DNA from 2 places in the Acetobacter sp. DsW_54 genome. Region 2 is predicted to be linked to the other one. Evidence: predicted binding sites of a transcription regulator. Region 2 holds the regulator's gene; the other holds the start of a gene.
The links. The regulator HrcA, encoded in region 2, represses chaperone genes, less so after heat shock. The targets are predictions, from matches to a motif close to GTTNGCACTCNCNNNNNGNGAGTGCNAAC.

Region 1: groES (co-chaperone GroES) is a predicted target of HrcA. The motif match lies at 2,642-2,670, and genes of this name have one in related genera.

The regions. Positions count from the first base shown of each region.
Region 1 is NZ_JOPD01000003.1:180,763-189,863, reverse strand. It holds gene HK20_RS02670 (ammonium transporter) at 1-249, opposite strand, end outside; gene groL (chaperonin GroEL) at 561-2,201, opposite strand; gene groES (co-chaperone GroES) at 2,254-2,547, opposite strand; gene HK20_RS02655 (dienelactone hydrolase family protein) at 2,760-3,428, shown strand; gene HK20_RS02650 (cold-shock protein) at 3,569-3,772, shown strand; gene HK20_RS02645 (ATP-dependent DNA helicase) at 3,796-6,747, opposite strand; gene HK20_RS02640 (bifunctional 2-polyprenyl-6-hydroxyphenol methylase/3-demethylubiquinol 3-O-methyltransferase UbiG) at 6,809-7,606, opposite strand; gene HK20_RS02635 (inositol monophosphatase family protein) at 7,660-8,490, opposite strand; gene efp (elongation factor P) at 8,538-9,101, opposite strand, start outside.
Region 2 is NZ_JOPD01000024.1:1,671-10,771, reverse strand. It holds gene aroA (3-phosphoshikimate 1-carboxyvinyltransferase) at 1-949, shown strand, start outside; gene cmk ((d)CMP kinase) at 946-1,599, shown strand; gene rpsA (30S ribosomal protein S1) at 1,883-3,595, shown strand; gene rdgB (RdgB/HAM1 family non-canonical purine NTP pyrophosphatase) at 3,700-4,299, opposite strand; gene rph (ribonuclease PH) at 4,302-5,030, opposite strand; gene hrcA (heat-inducible transcriptional repressor HrcA) at 5,155-6,234, shown strand; gene HK20_RS09765 (penicillin-binding protein 1A) at 6,343-9,060, shown strand.

The sequences.
Region 1 (9,101 bases), on a different contig from region 2:
CAGCACGTTTTTCTTACGCACCATGCCGGCATAGAACAGGGCAAGACCGGGGATGGTCATCATAAGCACCAGTGCGGTGCTGGTGAGCATCCATGCCGTATCCCCCGTGTCTATGGGTGGGGGGGCGTCTGCGGCATAAGCCTGGGAGCAGCCAAGGGCTGCTACAAGACAGGCCGACAGAACAGCCGTGGTCTTGCGAATAACTGGACCTCTCGCCGGATTGACAGCTTGGAAGGGTCGCGCTGACATGATGATGCGTTCTCCTTAAAATACGCAGCCATTGACGCTCGCCAGATTCGTGTAAGGAGCGATGGGCCTAATCTTATTGTATCTATTCCGGAATGACCGGGGTGGCAATCCAGTTTGATACCGAATTGTTTCACAATCTGATTTGTGGCTGAAAAAAGCCACAAAAAAAGAGGTCGCTGCTGCGGCCAGCTCAAATAAAAAAAGGCGTGCAAACCATAATGGTCTGCACGCCCTTATACCTGTTCTGGGGGATAATGGAGGCACTGGACGGACCAGTACCTCCAAAACCCTTAAAAACCGGTTTGGGTAACTTAGAAGTCCATGCCACCCATGCCGCCCATGTCAGGACCGCCAGCAGGGGCTGCCTTCTTTTCGGGGCGTTCAGCAACCATGGCTTCCGTGGTGATCAGCAGGCCAGCAACAGAGGCTGCATCCTGCAGAGCGGTACGGACAACCTTGGCCGGGTCAATGATACCGGCTTCAACCAGGTTCTTGTATTCGCCAGCCTGTGCGTCGAACCCGAAGTTGTAGTCAGCGTTTTCGAGCACCTTGTTGGCGACAACCGCACCATCTTCACCCGCGTTGAGGGCGATCTGGCGCAGGGGAGCCTGCAGGGCGCTGAGGATGATGTTGCCACCAACGCGCTGGTCGTCGTTGTGGTAGTGCAGGTTGGCAAGAGCCTTGGTTGCGCGGGCCAGAGCCGTACCACCACCGGGAACAATGCCTTCTTCAACTGCTGCGCGGGTTGCGTGCAGGGCGTCGTCCACGCGGTCCTTGCGTTCCTTCACTTCGATTTCCGTGGAGCCGCCAACGCGGATCACGGCAACACCGCCAGCCAGTTTGGCCAGACGTTCCTGCAGCTTTTCACGGTCGTAGTCAGAGGAGGTTTCCTCGATCTGCGCACGGATCTGCTTGACGCGGCCCTTGATGTCGTCGCCGTTGCCAGCACCGTCAACAATGGTCGTGTTTTCTTTGTCGATGTGAACCTTCTTGGCGGTGCCAAGCATGTTCAGCGTAACCGTTTCGAGCTTGATGCCGAGGTCTTCGCTGATAACCTGACCACCGGTCAGGATCGCGATGTCTTCCAGCATGGCCTTGCGGCGGTCACCGAAGCCAGGAGCCTTGACAGCAGCAATCTTGAGGCCACCGCGCAGCTTGTTGACAACCAGGGTTGCCAGCGCTTCGCCATCAACATCTTCCGCAATGATCAGCAGCGGACGGCCGGACTGAACAACAGATTCCAGCAGCGGCAGGATCGGCTGAAGAGAAGAGAGCTTCTTTTCGTGGATCAGGATGTAGGGGTTTTCCAGATCGGCCGTCATCTTTTCCGGGTTCGTCACGAAGTACGGAGAGATGTAGCCACGGTCGAACTGCATGCCTTCAACCACGTCCAGTTCGGTCTGGAAGTGCTTGGCTTCTTCAACGGTGATAACGCCTTCGGAGCCAACTTTCTGCATGGCTTCGGAGATCATCTTGCCGATTTCGGATTCACCGTTGGCAGAGATGGTGCCGACCTGAGCGGTTTCCGCCGGGGTGGTAACTTTTTTGGCGTTCTTCTTCAGCTCTTCAACAACCACGGCAACGGCTTTGTCCACACCGCGCTTGAGGTCCATCGGGTTCATGCCAGCGGCAACGGCCTTCAGGCCTTCGCGCACAATGGCCTGAGCCAGAACGGTTGCAGTGGTCGTGCCGTCACCAGCAACGTCATTGGTCTTGGATGCTACTTCACGCAGCATCTGTGCACCCATGTTTTCGAACTTGTCAGCCAGTTCGATTTCCTTGGCGACGGAAACGCCGTCCTTGGTGATGCGGGGTGCGCCGAAGCTCTTGTCCAGAACAACGTTACGGCCTTTGGGGCCGAGTGTTACCTTTACGGCGTCAGCCAGAATGTCCACGCCGCGCAGCATACGCTGGCGTGCGTCTGCACCAAACTTTACGTCTTTGGCAGCCATTGAATTTCTCCTGTGAAGATCTTTTGTAAGTTTACGGTCGGATCAGTGCGGATCAGGCTGCAACAATGCCCAGAATGTCGCTTTCCTTCATGATCAGCAGCTCTTCGCCGTCGATCTTCACTTCCGTGCCGGACCACTTGCCGAACAGAACGCGGTCACCGGCCTTGACATCAAGCGCCACAATCTGCCCCTGCTCGTTGCGCGCACCCGCGCCAACAGCAACCACTTCGCCTTCCATAGGCTTTTCTTTGGCCGTGTCGGGGATGATGATGCCACCGGCGGTCTTCTGTTCGCCTTCAAGGCGCCGTACAACTACCCGGTCGTGTAAGGGACGAAACTTCGTCATTATGGATCACTCCACATTCATTTGCTGTGATGGCGCCCTTTGTCAGAAAGCAGCGCCACCCGTTTGAACCGCGCGTAACATAACGCCGCGTCGCGTTAGCACTCCACCATCAGGAGTGCCAAGGCAGAAAGTAGGTACGCCCCAGAGGGGAGTCAAGGAATGGGGTAAAGTTTCTTTTTGTTTTAACGTCATTCCAGACAAGGAGATTGAACATGGGACAGATACGCACATTGGAAGCCGCCGATGGCCACCAGTTTAGCGCGTGGGAGACCGAGCGCGGCACACACCCCTACGCTCTGGTGGTGTTGCAGGAAATTTTTGGCGTAAACCACCACATCCGCACGGTATGCGAGCGGTTTGCCCAGGCGGGTTTTCACGTTATTGCCCCCGCGTTGTTTGACCGGGCAGAACGTGGCGTGGAACTGGAATACACAACAGATGGCGTGCAGAAGGGCCTTGCTCTGCGTGCGCAGATACCCACCGCCAAAACCCTGCTGGACGTACAGGCCGCAGCCCGTGCGCTGAAGGCCCGCAAGGTCGGGGTGATCGGGTATTGCTGGGGTGGCACTCTGGCGTGGGATGCGGCAACGGGCACGGATGATTTTGCCGCGGCCGTAAGCTGGTACGGCGGGGGCATAGCCGCCCATAGGGCGGAGACTCCACGCTGCCCCGTGCAATTACATTTTGGTGAGCGGGATACGAGTATTCCCCATGCCGACATAGCCGCCATCCGGGCTGCTCAGCCCAACGTTGAACTTTATGTTTATGACGATGCAGAACACGGTTTTGGCTGTGAGGAGCGCGCATCTTACAATGCGCAGGCCTTTGTACAGGCACAGGAACGCAGCCTTGCCTTCCTCAAAAGTACGCTCAATCCGTAAGGTGTCCGGGCAAAAGGAATTGGGGCGCGGGTTGAATTGTGATTGACAAGCGCCCCCGGTCGTGGGGGAGAATGTCATCTCTCCTCGCGGCACGTCGTGTGCAGGAGGAGTAACTGGCCGAAATAAGGATGACTTCGCTCATGTCGACAGGTACCGTTAAATGGTTCAACGCCACCAAAGGGTTTGGTTTTATTGCCCCCGATGATGGAGGGAAAGACGTGTTTGTGCATATTACCGCTGTACAGGCAGCCGGTCTGCGCGCGTTGAATGATGGACAGAAACTGTCCTACGACATGGTGGAGGAACGCGGCAAGCAGGCGGCCACCAACCTTAAGCCGCTCTAATCAGGCGGTCTGGGGCGGGCTGGTCAGTTTTGTCCGGCCTGCTCCGCCAGAAAAGCGGTGATCTGGCGTGCCGTTTGTGCAAGGCCACACCGCTCGACGGCAACCCCGTTGGGGAAGGCGCTTAAAAGTCTTGTGGGTGTGCGCCGGTCCAGCAGGACAAACACCCCACGGTCTGACTGCCGGCGAATCAGCCGCCCAAAGGCCTGCCGTAGCCTAAGCCGGGCTATGCGGTCATCAAACCCTTTTGGGTCTCCACCAGACAAATGAATCCGCCGCTCACGGTGCAGAATATCTGGCCGGGGCCAAGGCACGCGCTCAAACACAACCAGACGCAGGGCATTGCCCGGAACGTCCACCCCATCCCGCATGGCATCCGTGCCGAGCAGGCAGGCATGTTCCTCGGTTCGGAAAATATCAACCAGCGTGTTGTTGTCCATGGCATCCACATGCTGGGCGTAAATGGGCAGGCCTTCTTCCTCCAGCGTGGGGGCTATGCGGTCATACACACCGCGCAGGCGGGAGATGGCGGTAAACAGCCCAAGCCCGCCGCCGCCAGAGGACTGGAAAAGGGTACGAAACGCTGCAGACAGGTCCACAAGGCTGTTATTGTCCACGTCCGTTACAATAAAGGCGCGGGTCTGGCGGGCATAATCAAACGGACTGGCCAGACTGGCCCGCAGGGCAGGGGAGGGGAAATGATTGGCCCCGGTGCGGGCTTCTGCTGCCTCCCACGCGGTTTCGGCCTCGTCACTCTCTGTTCCACCGCCTTGCTGGTCACGCAGGGTGGCGGAGGTCATGAGCATGCCTTGCGCGGGCATGGCCATAATGCCCGCAAAGGGAATGGTCGGGTCCAGCCAGTGGCGGTAAAGCCCCACGTCCTGTTCGTTCATGCGCTGCTTGTCGCGCCGTTCAAGGCGAATGAAGTGGATATGCGCAGGTGTGCTGCCCGGCTCTGGTGGCTGGTCCAGTGCGGTCAGCATGGTAATCCATGCATCCAGCCGGGATATGGCGCGGCGGCGCAGGGCGCGGGTCATGGCCTCTATGCGGCCACGGGTTGTGGTGTCCAGCGTGTCTGCATCTTCTTCCAGCCGGGCTTGCAGGCGTTTGCTCAGTGTGCGCAGGGGCTCTACAATCCGGCTGAGCGCGCGGGCCAGTTGCTGGCCTGCCTCGGCCATGTCGGGCACAAGCGGGTGCAGGTCGCATTCCATGGCCGTGTGGATGGACTGTTTGCCCCCCTCGGCCGCACGGGCCATGGCCTGCTGGCGCAACAGGCGCAAAAAGGCTTCTGTCGGGTTTTCCATAATCGGCTGGTCTGCCGGAGGTTCGGGCGGGAACAGGGTATTCAGTTCCATGGGCTCCGGGGGCGGGGGTGTGTTTGCCGCCTCTGGCGCCAGACGTGTGGACCAGCCCGGTGCCGGCAGGGCCGTGGCCGCCAGCAAGGCGGCATCCAGCGGGTTTTCAAGCTTGGGGTGGCCGACAACCAGATCATCCAGCCTGCGCTTGAGCCCCCTTGCGCGTGAGCGTCGGCCTTCCGCCCCCAGCAGCCAGCGCCGCAGTTCGGCCGTTTCCAGCCCCGAAAGCTCGGCGGAAAAAGCACTGTCTGCCGCATCGGCCAGATGGTGGCCTTCATCAAACACATAGCGTGTGGGAATGTTACCCTGTTCGCCTGCCTCGTCATCATCACTCATGCCTGCCTGAGCGTAGGCGGCCTGTGTCATGACCAGAGCGTGGTTGGCAATGACCAGTGCGGCATCGTGTGCACGGCGTATGGAGTGTTCAACAAAGCAGCGTTGATAATGCGCGCAGGCTCCGTGGATGCATTCCCCCCTGCGGTCAGCGACACCGGCAAGGTTGCCGTGGCCGAACAGGTCCCCAAACCAGCCGGGTAGGTCCCCGCCAAACAGGTCTCCGTCTGCCGTGGCCAGGGCCCAGCGTGCGAGCATGCACAGGGCAATGGTAATGCCAGCGGGGCGGGAGGCAGCGGAGTTGACGGCTTCCTCCATGTTCAGCAGGCACAGGTAGTTTTCACGCCCTTTGCGTAGCACTACCTTCTGGCGGTGTGTTGTGGGGTCGGGGTAGAGGCGTTTTGTTTCCTGCTCGATCTGGCGTTGCAGGTGGCGCGTATAGGTGCTGAGCCACACCGCACCGTCGTTCCGCTCTGCCCACAGGCTGGCCGGGGCTATGTAGCCCAGTGTTTTGCCGGTGCCTGTTCCGGCTTCGGCCAGCACAATGGCGGGGTCGCCGCGCATGGTGCGGGGGGCAAATGCCTCGGTTGAGACACTGGCAAAATCTGCCTGCCCGGACCGGACCTCAGCATCGCTCCCTAGAATGTTGACCAGCCGCTCCCGTGCTTCCGCCGGGCTGATGGGGTGGGAGGCAGGGGGAGGGCGTTGCGCGTTTTCCTCCCATTTGGGCAGGTGCCGCCATACACGCAGGGCATCTGCGGGCTGGGTGGCTTCTTCCGCCAGCCTGCCATTGTTGGTGAGCCGGCTGTGCAGGTCTATGGTTTCCGCCACAGTGCCGGTCCATATCCAGCCAGCCTGCCCCAGCCGGACCGTAAAGGCCGCCAGAAGTTCAATCTGCCCGCTTCTGGCCTGCCGTGCCAGTTCACCCAGCAGGATGGACAAAAGGTTGGGCAGCAGGTCTGCCTCTGCCCGGTCAATATTCTGCTCGTCCAGCCCAAGGGCCAGAGCAAGGCCGCGGGGAGTGGGGGCCACAGGGCGGGCGGGATACACGAATGTAAAAAGTTCCAGCAGGTCCAGCCAGGGGGAGGGCTGGCCTGTGGGGGGGAGGTCCAGCTTACGGGCCAGTGCCGGGGCATGCACCACCAGTGGGCACGGCATGGCGTGCAGTCGCTCGCGTACCTCGGCGGCACTCAGGCTGAGCAGTTCGCCATCTTCTGTCAGGAGCGAAAACCGCCCCTGATGGGGAACAAGGGCTGGGGCTTCGTGGGCAGAGGGGAAGGATGGCTGCATGGTTTACTTTACATGAGCTATTCTTGCGGCAAATGCCAGAGCCGAGCCGTAATGGTGTGGGTCAGGAACTCTTGCGCCGGAAAATGACCGAGTGGGCTGGCGTACGGCTTTTCATGGTTTTGTGCAGGGTAAAGCCGTAGCGTTCAAAAATCAGGCAGAGATTGCGGTGGTTGAAAAACTGCAAATGTTCGGGCGGGCAAATATCCGTCCAGGAAAGAAGGTCCTGTGGCACGGCAGGGTGCCCTATATCTGGGGCCGAAATATAGACAAAGCCATTGGGGCGGGTAATTGCGGCCAGTGTCCGCATAAACTCGTTTGGCCCGGCCACATGCTCCAGCACCTCGGAGCTGAATACAAAGTCAAACGTCAGGCCACGCTGGCGGAAGGTGGTTGAATCTTCGCAGTAGAATGTGGCTTGTGGGAAGTGGCGCTTGGCGTAGGCAATGCTGTTCTGGCTGATGTCCAGCCCCGCAGCGCGCGCACCCAGCCTGCTGAATGCCTCGGCCATAAAGCCGCCGCCACACCCAAAATCCAGAACATCCTTGCGCCAGACATAAGGCAGGAACTGGAGGCTCCGCCACAACGCACGCCAGCGGCGGCTGGAAGCCTTGGGATAAAAGTTGGCCGATGCACCGCGATACGTCGTTTCGTAAAACGCACGGAGTGTGGCGGCATTCGGGTAGGGATGCACGAACAGAAAATCACAGTCGGGGCAGCGGAACAGGTCGTAGCCATTTTTGCTGAATGCAAAAGCGGCCCCCTGTGCGCGGCAGAGTGGGCATTCTGTTGGGGTATGGGGGGATGCCAAACCGGCCTCTGGACCCGCCGAGATTGTGTGGGGAGGTAAATGCGTAGTCATGCAGTGTTACTCTCCCCAGCTCAGGCGTAGTCCGGAGGCTGGTCGGCGGGGTGTTATTCCGGGTTTTTCAGGCTGTCGGCAACAATGTCGAGCAGCTTGCCGTGCATGTTGCCATTGCCAGCAACAATCATCACATCGTCGGGCAGGTCATCCAGTTCCGTGCCGTCGGGGGCTGTAACCTGACCGCCCGCTTCACGCACGATCAGAATACCTGCGGCACAATCCCACGGCTTGATGCCGAATTCCCAATACCCTTCGTAACGGCCTGCCGCGACCCATGCGAGGTCCAGCGAAGCCGCGCCAAAGCGGCGCACGCCAGCCACGCGGGGCATAAGGTTGCCCAGCACGCGTGCAAAAGGCAGGCGCTGGCGGGCAGGCACCTTGGCAAAGGGAATGCCTGTGGCAAACAGGGATTCGGGCATTTCCCGCCGGGCGGACACACGAATGCGCCGCTCGTTCAGGAATGCGCCACTCCCCTTTTCGGCCCAGAACATTTCACCCGCTGCGGGGTTGTAGATCAGGGCAGCGGCCAGCTCCACCTTGCCATCGGGCAGGCGGCGCTGGAGACCAATGGAAATGGCCCAGTGCGGAATGCCGTGCAGGAAGTTGGAGGTGCCGTCGAGCGGGTCAACAATCCAGCGCCATGTCCAGTTATCGCTACCCGATTCCCCGGATTCTTCCATAAGGAAGGCATAGCCCGGACGGGCCCGTTCCAGTTCTTCGCGCAGGGTCTGTTCTGCACGGAGGTCCGCCTGGGAAACAAAGTCACCCGGCCCCTTGATGCTTACCTGAAGCTGCTCGACTTCGTTAAAATCGCGCAGGAGACGCTTGGCCGCCTTCTGGGCTGCGGTTTGCATCACCATCATGACGGGGGAGAGACGCATGGCCACTGTAATTAAGTCCTGCTCTGGAGAGAAAAAAACTGAAAAAATCAGTCCTTGGCGCGTTCGACGTAAGACCCGTCTTCCGTGCGGACCACAATGCGTTCACCCGCTTCGATAAACGGCGGGACCATGGTTTTGACACCATTGGACAGCATGGCGGGCTTGTAGGAGGAGCTGGCAGTCTGGCCTTTGACAACCGGATCAGCTTCAACCACTTCCAGCGTAACATGCGGGGGCAGGTCAATGCCAACCGGGTCCCCTTCAACCAGATGCAGGTTGATGGTCATGTTGTCCTGAATGAAGGGAGCCTGATCACCCAGCAGATCGGTGGGGACAGAAAGCTGTTCAAAGGTTTCGGGGTCCATCAGAACCAGCAGTTCGCCATCTGTATAGGAATACAGATATTCGCGGTCTTCGGTCATCAGCCGTTCGACCGTATCAGCCGTGCGCCAGCGTTCGTTGGTTTTGTTGCCGGTCTTGAGGTCGCGCATTTCAACCTGAATGAACGCACCACCCTTACCCGGGGTAATAATCTGCTGTTTTAAGACCGTCCAGCGACGGCCATCATGCTCAATCACCTGACCGGCGCGGATCAGGTTTGCCTGCTGTTT
Region 2 (9,101 bases):
GAAGCGCGTTATGGACCCACTGGCAGGTACCGGGGCCACCTTTATGGCGCGTGAGGGCGGACGCCTGCCCATGGCCATTCATGGTCTGGCGGACCCCAAACCGCTGGATTACCGCCTGCCCGTGGCCTCTGCGCAGGTCAAATCCGCCGTGCTGCTGGCCGGGCTGAACGCACAGGGGCAGACACGGGTGGAAGAACCCGTAGCCACCCGGGACCATACCGAAAACATGCTCCGCCACTTTGGTGCGCACGTTAAGGTGGAGGAAACCCCACAGGGTGGCCGGGTTATTCTGCTGCAGGGCCGCCCGGACCTTGTTGCGCGTGATGTGGTGGTGCCGGGGGACCCGTCCTCCGCCGCCTTCCCTATTGTTGCGGCACTGCTGGTGCCGGGGGCGGATATTACAATTTCCACCGTGGGGCTGAACCCCCTGCGCACCGGCCTGTTCATTACCTTGCAGGAAATGGGCGCACAGCTTGAGGTCACCAATATCCGCACCGAAGGGGGCGAACTGGTGGGGGATTTGCATGTGCGTGCATCCAGCCTCAAAGGCGTGACTGTACCTGCCGACCGTGCTCCGTCCATGATTGATGAATACCCCATTCTGGCTGTGGCGGCGGCGCATGCTTCTGGCGTATCGCGCTTTTGCGGAGTGGAAGAACTGCGCGTGAAGGAAAGCGACCGTCTGGCCGCAACCGTGGCGCTGCTGGAAAACAACGGCGTTAAAACCGCAGTGGAGGGGGATGATCTGGTTGTGTACGGCACCGGCAACGCCATTCCCGGCGGTGGCGTGGTGCAGACCCATATGGACCACCGGCTGGCCATGAGCGCGTCCGTGCTGGGGCTGGTGGCCCAGAACCCGGTGGAAATAGATGATACCGCGTTCATAGACACCAGCTTCCCCGGCTATTTGCATCTCATGAACAGCCTTGGCGCGGGGTTTGTACTATGACGCGCGGCGGACCCGTTATTGCCGTGGATGGTCCCGCGGCTGCCGGCAAGGGCACTCTGGCCCGCAAGCTGGCCGAAGCACTGGGCCTGCCGTATCTGGATACAGGGTTGCTCTACCGTGCAGTCGGGCGGCTGGCCCTTGATGCCGGGCAGGACCCCGCACAACCCGCCGAACGGTTTGCTCAGGCCCTGACGCCAGAGGACATGCTGCGCAAGGACCTGCGCCTGCCAGATGCGGCTCTGGCAGCCAGCAAGGTGGCGGCCCAGCCTGCGGTACGGGCCGCTCTGGTGGAAACCCAGCGCCGGTTTGCTGCCCGGCAGGGGGCCGTGCTGGACGGGCGGGATATTGGCACGGCCATTTTCCCCGATGCGGATGTCAAACTGTTCATTACCGCATCCCCCGCCACCCGCACGCTCAGGCGCTTTTTGCAAAGCGGAGGGGACCCGGCCGCCCCTGATGCGCAAACGCAGCTTCAGGCCATGGAAGACGCCCTGCGCGCGCGTGACGAAGCCGATGCAAGCCGGGATTCCGCACCCATGCGGGTTGCGGATGACGCATACGTGATTGAGACGGACACGCTGGATGCACAGGCCGTTCTGGCCGAAGCCTTGCGGTTTACGCGGGAACGACTCGTGGCCGCACGGGGCTGAGTGCAGGCCCCCCGTACAGGGGGCGCAAGCCATGGTTACGCATTTTTTGCCCCCATTTGCGTGATGGATGGCGCTTTAAGTTGACAAACCGGGGTCAGGTGTTCTCTGTGCAAACAGAAATCCGCCCCGATGGCGGGTTTTTCTGGATAACAGTCTGGCCTGACCCAAAAAGCGGGGGGTATTGCTACCCATTCGTTCCGTCGGGCAAGTCGTGCCGCAGTTTGCGGTGCGCAGGAACAGCCTGCACGCATGTTGCTGGCGGGCTCAGGATTTACGGTACCACATGGCTTCAGCCACCACCCAGACCACGGATCACTTCCGTGGCGAAGATTTTGCCGCCCTTCTTGATGAGACCCTTGGCCGCGATTCCGGCTTTGACGGGTCCGTTGTTCGCGGTCGCGTTGTTCGTCTGACCGACGACTACGCCATTGTTGACGTCGGCCTGAAGAGCGAAGGCCGCGTTTCCCTGCGTGAATTCGCACCTCCGGGCGTCAAGCCTGAAGTGCAGCCGGGCGATGTGATCGAACTGTACGTCGAGCGTTACGAAGACCGCGACGGCAGCATCGTTCTCTCCCGCGAAAAAGCACGCCGTGAAGAAGCCTGGACCAGCCTCGAAAAAGCTTTCGAAGCCAACCAGCGCGTTAACGGCACCATCTATGGCCGCGTTAAAGGTGGCTTTACGGTTGATCTGGGCGGCGCCATGGCGTTCCTTCCCGGCAGCCAGGTGGACATCCGCCCCGTGCGTGACGTCGGCCCGCTGATGGGTGTGCCCCAGCCGTTCCAGATTCTGAAGATGGACCGTGCACGTGGCAACATCGTTGTCTCCCGTCGTGCCGTTCTGGAAGAAACGCGTGCTGAACAGCGCAGCGAACTGATCCAGGGCCTGACCGAAGGCATGATCCTTGATGGCGTGGTCAAGAACATCACCGATTACGGTGCGTTCGTTGATCTGGGCGGCGTTGACGGCCTGCTGCATGTGACCGACATCGCATGGAAGCGCATCAACCACCCCTCCGAAGCACTGCAGATCGGCCAGCCGGTACGCGTGCAGGTGATCCGCTTCAACCCCGAAACGCAGCGCATCTCCCTTGGCATGAAGCAGCTTGAAGCTGATCCGTGGGAAAATGTGGCACTTAAGTACCCGCCGGGCGCTCGCTTTACGGGCCGCGTGACCAACATTACCGATTACGGCGCATTCGTTGAGCTGGAACCCGGTGTTGAAGGTCTGGTGCACGTTTCCGAAATGTCCTGGACGAAAAAGAACGTCCACCCCGGCAAAATCGTTGCGACCTCTCAGGAAGTGGACGTGATGGTTCTGGATGTGGACAGCTCCAAGCGCCGCATCTCTCTGGGTCTGAAGCAGGTTCAGCGCAATCCTTGGGAACAGTTCGCCGAAGAACACAAGGTTGGCTCCACCGTGGAAGGCGAAATCCGCAACATTACGGAATTCGGCCTGTTCATCGGCCTGTCCGCAGACATCGACGGCATGGTTCACATGTCCGACCTGTCCTGGGACGAAGCTGGCGAAGAAGCCATGAAGAACTACGAAAAGGGCCAGGTTGTAAAAGCCAAGGTTCTGGATGTGGACGTGGAAAAAGAACGTATCTCCCTGGGCATCAAGCAGCTTCAGGAAGATCCGGCAGCCGATGCGCTGGCCAGCATCCAGAAGGGCACGATCGTTACCTGCATCGTGACCGCTGTGCAGACCAACGGCATTGAAGTGAAGGTTGACGACGTTCTGAGCGGCTTCATCCGTCGTGCGGAACTGGCTCGTGACAAAGCCGAACAGCGCCCCGAACGCTTCGCCGTTGGCGAACGTGTGGACGCCAAGGTTGTGTCCGTTGACCGTGCATCCCGCAAAGTTGCCCTGACCATCAAGGGCCGCGAAGTGGAAGAAGACAAGCAGGCTATCAACGAATACGGCTCCGCAGATAGCGGTGCATCGCTCGGTGATATTCTGGGTGCAGCGATCCGTCGTCGTAACACCGAAGACTGAGCATAAAAAAACCGGGGTGGTTTGCGCCATCCCGGTTTGGCAGAATCATTTGCCATGCAAAAAATAGCGCCCCACAAGGGCGCTATTTTTTTATGGGCTATGCTTTAGTCCAGACAGGCCTTGCGGAAGGCCGCAAATGCGCGGGCACGGTGGCTGATGGCGTTTTTCTGCTCATCCGTCATTTCTGCAAAGCTGCGGGTCTGGTTTTCGGGTTCAAAAATCGGGTCATATCCGTGGCCGTTGGCGCCACGTGGGGGCCAGACAATCTGCCCGTCAATCCGCCCTTCAAAGCTGAATGTGCGCCCATCGGGGAAGGCAAGGCAGAGCACGCAGATAAACCACGCATTGCGTTCGTCCTGCCCGATGCCTTCCTCAATCCGGGCCATGGCGGCGTTAAAGTCCTTGTCCGGGCCAGCCCAGCGGGCGGAGTAAATACCCGGCGCACCCCCCAGAGCACTCACGCACAGGCCCGAATCATCGGCCAGTGCTGGCAGGTTGGCGGCCCGGGCGGCTGCCAGCGCCTTGATGGCGGCATTACCGGCAAAGGTTGTGGCGGTTTCCTCCGGTTCGGGCAGGTTCAATTCCCCGGCGGAGAGTACGGTAATGCCAAACTCCGCCATAAGGGCGGAAAATTCGGCCAGCTTGCCTGCGTTATGCGTGGCAAGCACCAGCCTGTCGCCGGATTTAAGGGTGGGGTTGGTCATGTTCAGGGCTGCTCTGCTGTGTTGACGGCAGTCAACTGGGCTTCAAACAGTTCGCCTGCACCTTTGCGGGCAAGGGCGAACAGGGAGTTAAAGGCATCCTCGCTAAAGGGTGCATGTTCGGCCGAGGCCTGAATTTCCACAATACGGTTATCAGCGCTGAGCACAAAGTTGGTGTCGGCCAGTGCGGCGCTGTCTTCCGTGTAATCAAGGTCCAGCACGGCGCCGGCACTGGTCAGCCCGCAGGATACGGCAGCGACCTGCCCGGTTAGTGGCATGCGTTGCAGCACGCGGTTGGCAACCAGCTTGCCAAGGGCCAGACGGAGGGCCACCCACGCGCCGGTAATGGAGGCACAGCGCGTGCCGCCATCGGCGTTCAGCACATCGCAATCCAGTGTAATGCAGAGTTCGCCAAGGGCTTTAAGGTCCGTAACTGCGCGCAGGGAGCGGCCGATCAGGCGCTGGATTTCCTGCGTGCGGCCGGATTGCTTGCCCCGTGCGGCCTCACGGTTGCCGCGGGCATGGGTGGCGCGGGGCAGCATGCCATATTCCGCCGTAACCCACCCGCTGCCCTTGCCGCGCAGGAAGGGGGGAACACGGTTTTCCACACTGGCGGTGCACAGGACCTCTGTGCCACCAATGCGGATAAGGGCAGAGCCTTCCGCATGGCGGGAAAAGCCGGTTTCTATAATAATCGGGCGCATCTGCCCGGCCTGTCGGCCTGATGGACGCATGCTGCTGCTCCTGCAAAACAATAACAAAGGGTTGCGCCTGCACATAAAATGCTTTTGGCAGGAGTAAAACCGGAAATAAGCCGTTATAATCGCTTATCAGACCGCCCAAAGGAGCCTGAGAGCCATGAAGCGTGGCCTGTTGCCCGCCCAAGCAATGCTACCTCCCGAACTGGATGGACGCTCCGCCAACATCCTGCGCGAGATTGTGGAAGAATACATGGCCAGTGGCGAACCCGTGGGGTCGCGCACTCTTTCACGCCGGTTGGGGCAGCCGCTTTCCCCCGCAACAATCCGCAATGTCATGGTCTCCCTGACCGAGGCGGGTCTGCTGTTTTCCCCGCATACATCGGCAGGCCGCCTGCCAACGGAAAAAGGGCTGCGTCTGTTTGTGGATGGGCTGCTCCAGTTTGGTGCGCTCTCCGAAGATGAGCAGAAGGTCATCGGCCATTCGCTGGAAGCGCGCGGACGCTCCTTGCAGGATACGTTGACCGAGGCATCCTCCCTGCTCGCAGGTATGTCCGATGCGGCGGGGCTGGTGGTGGCCCCCAAGGGTGAGGGCGGGATCAAGCACATAGAGTTCGTGGCGCTGGGTGGTAACCGTGCCCTTGTGGTGCTGGTGGGAGCGGATGGACATGTGGAAAACCGGGTGATCGAAATCCCGGCCGGGACTCCTCCCTCTGCGCTGGTGGAGGCTGCCAATTACCTGAACGCGCGCGCCATGGGGGCATCCCTGCCCGACCTGCGCCACCGCGTAGGGGCGGAAATGAGCGAAAACCGCACGGTGCTGAACAGCCTGACTGCCGAGGTGGTGGAGAGTGGTCTGGCGATCTGGAACACCGAGCGGGGGGAAAGTGGCGGCACGCTGATCGTGCGTGGCCAGTCCCGCCTGCTGGCTGATGTGGACGGGCAGGAGCGCCTTGTTGCCATCCAGACCCTGTTTGACCGGCTGGAAGCGCAGGAGACAATGCTGCGTCTGCTGGAACTGGTTGAAAGTTCGGAAGGGGTGCGCATCTTTATTGGCGCGGAAAGTGGTCTGTTTGGTACCACTGGCATGTCCGTTGTCATGGCGCCCGCCAGAAACGAGGCCAACAGAATTGTCGGGGCCATAGGCGTTATTGGCCCGACGCGCATAAATTACGGGCGTGTTGTGCCCGTGGTGGACTATACAGCGCGCATATTGGGCGAACTGCTGGGTCAGGCGTAAAAGCCGGGTCTGTCAGGGTTTGGAGCACAGGTCGGAATTCCGCCACGATTGTAAAGAGAATGGCAATGGCGAGGAGACGACAGAATATGGGAATGATAAAGGACCGGTATGACACGCACTCCACCTTCTGGTGATCCGGATTCTTCCCCCCCCCATGACCGGGATACAACACGGTCCTTTTTGTTAGGCAGGCCGCGCTTTCGCCAATGGCGTATGCTGCTGGGCACGGCTGCGGCCGTGCTGCTGGTGGGCAGTGCTGGCGGGGCCGTGGTGGTGTGGTCGCAATACCAGAGTATTGTGGCCGACCTGCCAACAGTGGATGGCCTGCGCTCCTATCAGCCGCCGGTCATGAGCCGCCTGTACGCATCGGATGACCAGCTTGTCGCCGAACTGGCGGACGAGCGGCGGGTGTTTGTGCCCTCCAACGCCATTCCCGACCGGGTGAAAAGTGCGTTTATCGCGGCGGAAGACCAGAAGTTCTGGACCCATAAGGGTGTGGACCCCGCCGCGATTATCCGCGCGGGCCTGACCGACCTGACACGTGGACGCGGGCGCAGGCCTATTGGTGCGTCCACCATTACGCAGCAGGTTGCCCGCGTCATGCTGCTGGGGAGCAATGCTGTCTCGTTCAAGCGCAAGGCCAAGGAAGCATTTCTGGCCATGCGTATCGAGCAGGTTCTGCCCAAGGAAAAAATCCTCGAGATTTACCTGAACGAAATTTATCTGGGTAACGGTGCCTATGGCATTGGTGCTGCTGCCCAGACGTATTTTAACAAACCTCTGGACCAGCTGGATAACGCGGAGGTCGCGTTTCTGGCGGCGCTGCCCAAGTCGCCCACCAATTACAACCCTGCCCGCTTCCCCGATGCAGCGCGGGGCCGCCGCAACTGGGTGCTGGAGCGCATGGCCGATATTGGCGCCATTACGCAGGCCGAGGCCCGTATGGCCGAGGCAGAGCCGCTTGTCAGCGTCAGCTATTCCCGCCCCGGCCCTGCTCCCGGCTCCGAATGGTTTGCCGAGGAAGTCCGGCGTGAGCTGCTGGAAAAATATGGTCAGGATGTCACCATGCAGGGGGGGCTGGATGTTCATACCAGTCTGGACCTGCCTCTCCAGCGTGCTGCCCAGACCATTTTGCAGCAGGGGCTTATGGCGTATGACCGCCAGCACCGTGGCTGGCATGGCCCTGTTACGCACCTGAATACCCCTGTGCCGCTCACGCAGGACGAGTGGGTGCGCGCCCTGCGCACGGTCAGTGCTCCGGCCGGCATGCTGGACCAGTGGCGTCTGGCCATTGTGCTGGATGGCAACAAGGGGCAGGTCGGCTGGCTGGAAGGTAGCGTGGTCCGCCGCAATGTTGCGCAGGGGGGTGAACCCCATACAGGGCAGATCCAGCCCAAGGATATGGCATGGGTCCGCCGGGCCCGCCCCCTCCGCACGGGTGACATTGTGATGGTCGAACCCCAGAGCGGGCAGTCCGGTGTTGCGCTGATGCAGATACCGGTTGTGGAAGGCGCTATTGTCACCATGAACGCCCGCACGGGGCGTGTTCTTGCTCTGGTGGGGGGGTGGTCTTTTCAGGCCTCGCAGTTTGACCGGGCCACGCAGGCGCTGCGCCAGCCGGGCTCCTCCTTCAAGCCATTTGTCTATCTACAGGCCATGGAGCAGGGTATATCGCCCTCTCAGGAGTTTGATGACTCCCCCGTGTCCTACGGCACATGGCACCCCAATAACTACGAAAAAGACTTCTGGGGCCCCACGTCCCTGCATGACGCGCTGCGTGAATCGCGCAACCTTGTGACCATTCGCCTTGCCGCCCATCTGGGCATGAACACGGTTGCGGATACGGCCATCAAGCTCGGGCTGGTGGATAGCATGCCCCACGTGCTGCCCGCAGCGCTGGGGGCTGTGGAAACCACGGTTCTCAAGGAGGCCGGAGCCTACGCCGCCCTTGCCGCCGGAGGGCGCAGGATTACCCCGACCCTGATTGATGATGTGCAGGACCGTGATGGGCATGTCATCTGGCGGCCTGCCAGCGGGTTGTCTCTGGTTGCGGCGTCTTCCCTGCCTGCCGCGGGGGCTGGCGCAGCCAATGGGGTGGACGCCATACACCCGGATGCACCGCAGGCGAATGCCGGTGGTGCGGGCTCTGGTCAGCCTTCCTCCCAGCCGTCGGTTGTGGTGCTCACGCCGCAGGATCTTCCTGCTTTGCGTGATGACAGGCCCGTGGCGGCATCCGAGCAGAGTGCGTTCCAGATCACGACCATGCTGCAGGACGTTATCCGGCGCGGTACGGGTGTGCGTGCGGGTGAGGGCATAGATACGCCCATCGCAGGCAAAACCGGCACCAGCCAGAACTTTAACGATGCCTGGTTCGCAGGTTACACGCCTGAACTGGTGACAGTCGTGTGGGTCGGGTTTGATACACCCCAGTCCCTTGGACGGAACGAGACGGGGGGCGCCATTGCCGGCCCGTTGTGGAACAAGGTGATGAAGGCGGCCCTCAAGGACCAGCCCAAGCTCGACTTTGCCGCCCCCGATGGCGTGACACTGGTCAGCTACGACACGGGCCGTGGTGTTGCGATAGATGCGTTCAAGGACGGTCAGCTCCCCGGTGTGAGTGCCAACCTGCTGAGCAACGTGGATGCCCAGGAGCTGAGTGCCGCCGATACAGGGGCCGAGAACATGCCGGATTCGGAAAGCGATATGGCGGCCAGCGTCAATGGTTCCGGCCCGTCTGGTGCGGCTGCGGCCAGCCCGGCCGAAGGCAACAGCGCACCCCCTCCCGCACCTTCTGGGGGTGACATTGGCATGGGTGGCCTTTATTGAAGGCCGCAGAGAACGGAATGGGACGATAATTCCCCCAAAGC